One region of the Brevibacillus sp. AG genome, then DNA from elsewhere that is predicted to be linked to it. Evidence: riboswitches for the same ligand, from Rfam matches in the RefSeq annotation. Region 1 holds a riboswitch; the other holds the start of a gene.
What was found. Region 1 has a riboswitch for cobalamin ahead of metE (5-methyltetrahydropteroyltriglutamate--homocysteine S-methyltransferase). Riboswitches for the same ligand answer to the same signal wherever they lie in the genome.
Positions count from the first base shown of each region.

Region 2: linked by a shared signal. The riboswitch ahead of POF51_RS05935 (ABC transporter substrate-binding protein) and the one ahead of metE (5-methyltetrahydropteroyltriglutamate--homocysteine S-methyltransferase) in region 1 are both predicted to bind cobalamin.

Region 1 is NZ_JAQMYO010000001.1:207,940-211,099, forward strand. It holds gene nrdE (class 1b ribonucleoside-diphosphate reductase subunit alpha) at 1-270, shown strand, start outside; gene nrdF (class 1b ribonucleoside-diphosphate reductase subunit beta) at 325-1,275, shown strand; cobalamin riboswitch at 1,363-1,561, shown strand; gene metE (5-methyltetrahydropteroyltriglutamate--homocysteine S-methyltransferase) at 1,707-3,160, shown strand, end outside.
Region 2 is NZ_JAQMYO010000002.1:211,182-214,341, reverse strand. It holds gene POF51_RS05940 (FecCD family ABC transporter permease) at 1-596, opposite strand, end outside; gene POF51_RS05935 (ABC transporter substrate-binding protein) at 598-1,593, opposite strand; cobalamin riboswitch at 1,751-1,900, opposite strand; gene POF51_RS05930 (MBL fold metallo-hydrolase) at 1,993-2,940, opposite strand; gene POF51_RS05925 (pyridoxamine 5'-phosphate oxidase family protein) at 3,106-3,160, shown strand, end outside.

The sequences.
Region 1 (3,160 bases):
TATTACCCGATGCCGTACTTGTCGCAGGAAAACTATTTTTACTACAAATCGGCGTATGTGATCGATCAATTCAAAGTGATTGATCTGATTGCCGAAATTCAAGAGCACATTGACCAAGGAATTTCGACTGTGCTGCACGTGAACAGCAATATTTCAACCAGAGAACTGGCTCGCTATTACATTTACGCAGCGAAAAAAGGTCTGAAGTCACTCTACTATACGCGTACGAAGCATTTGACTGTAGAAGAGTGCATTAGCTGCGCGATTTAGTGAACGAGCTTCACAAAAGGAAAAGCATCAGCAAAAAGAGAAGAGGAACGCCATATGAAAGCAGTCAATTGGAACAGGCCGGACGACGATTTTACGATGACGTTTTGGAATCAGAACATCATGCAGTTCTGGACGGATGATGAGATCCCACTGTCAGATGACAAGATGTCCTGGATGGAGCTCAGTGCGACTGAACGGGACACGTATAAAAAAGTATTGGGGGGTCTCACCTTGCTGGATACGGTCCAGGGTGGAGTAGGGATGCCGAAGATCATGGAGCATGTCGATGGACTGCAAAGAAAAGCGGTTCTCGCCTTCATGGGCATGATGGAGCAAATCCATGCCAAATCGTACAGCAGTATTTTTACAACGCTGGCATCGACAGAAGAGATTGACGGTATTTTTTCGTGGGTGGAAAACAACCCGCATCTGCAAAAGAAAGCGGCCCTCATCTCGAAACGCTATCAAGAAATTGAGAAACCGAAAGACTTGTACATGGCGATGGTAGCCTCTGTCTTCCTGGAAAGCTATCTGTTTTACAGCGGCTTCTTCTATCCGCTCTATTTGGCGGGGCAAGGAAAGATGACAAGCAGCGGGGAAATTATCGACCTGATTGTTCGCGACGAGAGCATCCACGGACTCTATGTCGGCGTTCTCGCGCAAGAAGTATATCAAGGTCTGAGCGTGGTCGAGCAGACCGCAGCAAAAGAGGAGCTGTATGCCCTTTTGCATGAGCTGCAAGAAAATGAAGAGGCCTATACGACTTCGTTGTATACGGAAATCGGATTGGCTGACGAGGTTCATGTGTACGTGCGTTACAACGCGAACAAAGCATTGATGAATCTGGGGCTGGACCCGTTATTTCCAGAGGAAGAAGTGAACCCGATCGTACTGAACGGCATTCGCACGCAGACGAAGCAGCATGACTTCTTCTCGAAAAAAGGAAATGGTTATGTCCGCACGCTAAACGTAGAGCCGTTGACCGATGATGATTTTAAATTTTAGTATGACAAAAAATGGATTCTGTGTTACTGTATGAACAGTATGCTGCCCTGCTAGTTTATGGGGGGCACTTCACAGAACCATGACAATTTCATAAGAGTGGAAACAGGTTCTTTGGTCATCAAGCTTGACCAAGGATGAAAAGGGAAGTCGGTGAGAATCCGACACGGTCCCGCCACTGTATGAGGGGAGTCGGCACATTTTTCAGCCACTGATCCAAACGGATTGGGAAGGCATGTGCAGATGATGATCCCAAAGTCAGGAGACCTGCCTGTTTCGACGACACTGCTTAACCTACGGGAGATAGGGAGGTGTTAGGATGCTGTGATCTCAGTGCTTATTTGGCATTTCTAACGTTCTTTTTGATCGTTGGAGATGCCTTTTTTATTGGGCGGATTCAAATCAAGATCGAATAAAGAATGGAGAGGAAGCTCATGAAAAGCAGCAATTTGGGATATCCACGGATCGGGAAGAACCGCGAGTGGAAAAAGGCATTGGAAGCATTTTGGGCAGGCACCATCGATGAGGTGAGCTTGGAGCAGCAAATGGAACAAATCCGTCATCAACATCTACTGAGTCAGCAGGAAAAAGGGGTCGAGCTGATCCCTGTGGGTGACTTTACGAACTACGATCACATGCTGGATATGGCTGTGATGTTTGGAATGATCCCCAAGCGTTATGAATACGAGGGTGGCCCGGTTTCGTTAGCCACATACTTCGCCATGGCTCGCGGTTCGAAGGAAGCTGTCGCCAGTGAAATGACGAAATGGTTTAACACGAACTACCATTATATCGTCCCGGAGTTCGGTGAACGCCAACCATCCATTACGGAGAACAAGCCTCTCCAGGCATATTTGGAGGCCAAAGAAAAGTTTGGGATCATCGGAAAGCCTGTCATTGTAGGCCCGTATACGTTTGTCAAATTGTCCAAAGGATATGAGAAAAACGAATTTGAGCCCATCGTGGATCAACTCGTTCCGCTTTACATAGAAGTTCTCCGGGAGTTGGAGCTGCACGGCGTGGATTGGGTGCAAATCGATGAGCCTGCATTTGTACTGGATGTCTCGGTGCATGATCGCGCCATCATCAAACGTATCTATACGCAAATCGGTCAAGCACTACCGCATCTCCAGTGCATGCTGCAAACTTATTTTGAAGCGGTGGATTGGTATGAGGAGCTAGTTTCCTTACCGGTAAAAGGAATCGGTCTTGATTTTGTACACGGAGCGAAGCGTAATCTGACCAATCTCAAAACACACGGGTTTCCAGCAGAAAAGATTCTCGCAGCGGGAATCATCGACGGTCGAAACATATGGCGTGCATCGATTGAGGAGAAGTGGGAACTGGTCAAAGAAATTTCCGAGATTGTTCCACTCGAAAAGCTGTGGTTGCAGCCGTCCAGTAGCTTATTGCATGTACCAGTATCGGTTGAAGCAGAGACGGACTTGCCTGAGGAAGTCATGCCTGCATTGGCTTTTGCGGATGAAAAGTTGGGGGAAGTTCAGCTTTTAGTCCAAGGATTCCGATATGGAAAATATGTCATTTCAAAAGAGATTGCTCAAAATGAAGCGGACTTGCTCAAGCTGGCACTATCCCCAGCGAGGAATCGTCAAGAAGTGAAGAATGAGCTACGCCAAATGGCAGCTGGAAAACCTGAAAGAAGCGTTCCATACCAAGAACGTCGTGAGATTCAACAAAATACGTGGAAGTTGCCACTGCTGCCAACGACCACAATTGGTAGCTTCCCGCAGACGTCAGAGGTTCGCCAAGCCCGACAACAGTTTAAAAAAGGTAACTGGGCAGCGGAGCAATATGATGCTTTCATTCAAGCGCAAATCAAGGAATGGATCGATATACAAGAAGAGCTCGGTCTGGATGTCCTCGTCCA
Region 2 (3,160 bases), on a different contig from region 1:
AATGACAGGCTGCCCATAAGCCAGAACACGATCTCATTCACCGTCTGGTCGGATAGCGACACCATAAACGAAACGAGTGAGCCGAGAAAAGCCTGCACCACGACACCAGACAAAATCAGGGTCTCTGTTTGCAGCTTTCCTTGCGTATTCGCGAGTCCGAGTACGATCCATAAACTGAGCAATCCTGTAAGAAAAGCGACGACAGGCGTGCTCCATGCACCCAAAAAGGTGATTTGCAAGCCAAAAAGGATCAAGAAGGCTGCTCCGACAGCAGAACCCGATGCCACGCCCATCGTAAACGGATCTGCAAGCGGATTGCGCAATACTCCCTGAAAGCCCGCTCCCGCAAGTGACAAGCAGGCGCCAATCAAGACAGCCAATACAACGCGTGGAAAACGAACCTTCATGACAATTTGCTCAGATGACTCCGGCCATGCTACGGTGATCCACTCAGACAAGCCAGGGATTTGATGGAGCAGGATGAGCCATACTTGCGAAATGGGGAGTTGTGCCGCCCCCATCGAGATGCTGATAACTATTGATGCCAGAAGGACGAGACAACTAACTCCTCCCCATATGAACAATCGTTTCTTCATTTTATTTCACCAAGTCAGGGTAAATCGCCTTGGCTACTTCGATTAAGCCTTGTGTAATACGCGGACCAGGGCGAGACAAAATATTTTGGTCCATGCCAAAGATTTGTTTTTCACGGATCGCCTTCATTTTATCCCAGCCATTGCGATTCGCGATCATATCCTCTAGCTTGATGCCAGTCTTTTCATCGGTAATTCCGCTCGCATACAAAATGACGTCTGGATCGTTTTGCAAAATCTTTTCTTCACTGATCGGATTCCACCCTTCGGTGTCGGAAGCAATGTTTGTTGCTCCAGCCAGGGTGATGAGTTCATCCATGAATTCGCCTTTTCCGACTGTCCAGCCTGGGGAAAATTCCAGATATACCTTTTTCTTCTCTTCCGGTTTTACATTTTTCACTGCTTCTTGAACGTACGCGATGTCTTTCTTCATTTGCGCGACGACTTTTTCGGCTTGTTCCTGTGTGTTCGTGATAACTCCCATCGCCAAAACATTGTTTAGGATGTCATCCATCTTTGTCGGATGGGCAATATAGACTGGCATTCCGAGAGATTTGAGCTTGTCAGCCACTGGCTTTTCCATCGAAATCCCACCGACGACCATATCCGGCGTTTGAGCGAGAATGGCTTCTTCATTTGGTTTGACGACTCCGCCAATTTTCGGTTTTGCCTTCGCCGCATCTGGATAATCATCATAGTCTGAGACAGCTACGATCCGATCTTCCAAGCCTAATGCGAACAAAATCTCTGTCTCGGCAGGTGATGTAGAGACGATTCGCTCAGGAGCTTTTGCAAAGGTTACTTCTTTTCCTGTTGCATCCTTGACGGTCAATGGATACGTTGTTTGTTTTGCAGGTTGCTCGGCCGCATTCTCTTGCGGTGCTGTCTGCGGTGCGCTTGTTTGTCCCCCTGGTGCTGGCTGGCTGTTATCGTTACCCGCACAACCTGCGAGGCTAGCCGCAACTAGTAGTGGGATCATGAATCGCAATGAACGTTTCATATGTAGAACTTCCTTTCTGCATGTCTGATTGACTGTTCCTTTCCAATAAAAAAATCGACCCTTGCTTCCATTCGGAAATCAAAGGGTCGGCACCTCAGGGCAAACAGACAGGATGGTCTGCTTCCTGAAATAGGCCGATCCTTTCCGCGAAGGCAACAGGCACTAAAACAAACAGGCAGGTCTCCTGGCTTACGGCTGAGGAACGAGCCGATTTACAGTGGCGGGACCGCGTCGGATTTTCACCGACTTCCCTTTTCACCCGATCTTTTCGTTAAAAAGACGAGGCACCTATTTGCTGTTACGTTTGAAATTGTCACAGTCCATGACTCATCCTACATCATAGCATTCCTTGATTAAAAAAAGAATGACAAACACATAAGCCAATACTTTCTTGCCTGGCTATTTCCCTCGTTTGTCCAAATAATCGAGAATGCCCATGGAGCATACTTGTAAATCGAGCTTGAGTACTTCGAATACTTCGTGGTCACTGCTGATTCCTTGTGACTGTAGATGATCCGAGACTCGTTCAAATAACGTAAGAGACAGCTCATTGTATGATTGTCCAGCAACAAGCGCTGTCTCTCCTTCCGCCACAAACATGGGGAGCCACTCGCGTATTTGGCGGTACACGTCATCTACCTGCTCTGTCATCCCAAAATGACCAAAGTAAATGCGACTCAGTTTGCGCGCTTCAAAACGGCTTAGAGACGCTAACATGGCATCCGGGTCAAACTGATTCGGCGAAGTAGATGGCAGCACGAGGTGTATGCCATCCTTTTTAAGCTGTGGATAGAGCACACCTGCCGTATCACCTGTGAACATGCCGCGGCTTACTGGATCGTAGATGCTGAAGTGATGATTGGCATGCCCTGGCGAATCCAGAAACTCCAATACGCAATTCTCTCCGATCTTTAGTGTATCTCCGTCCCCACGAATCAAAATCTGTTCCTCGAGAACAGCCTCAATCGGATCAAACAATCGATCAAAATCATCATGATACACCGCTCTCGCGCCTGCGATCAGTCGGCTCGGATCTATGAGATGACGTGCACCTTTCGGGTGGACAACGACCTTTGCGTTCGGACAATCCTTCAGAAACAGTCCTACTCCTCCTGCATGATCCAAGTGAATGTGCGTCACGATGATGTATTTGACTTGTTCCGGCTTATAACCGAGCTTGGCGAGACCGGCCTTGATGTATGGGACGGAGGGGCTTGGTCCTGTTTCTACCAATGTGAGCTCCTCTTCCGCGATCACATACGTCCCCGTACGTTCCGCCCAGCCCATATCGAAACCGTCTATTAAATGGATGCGTTCCCCTAAGTAAATTGGCTCTGTTGCTTGCATGTAAATACTCCTCCTTTTCAAAAGTCTCGCGTTGCCATTGTGTTGGAATATTTACACTTTACCATCTATACTGTAGGGATTGGGGATGAATCACACAAAATCTTCATATTTTCATGATAATATGAGGGCAACAAAATCGATTCCATTATCTGGAGGGGTGCAAAAATGGGTCAACTTTTTTCTGAATTACGACCTGAGCATGAGAAGTTTATCAAGAAGC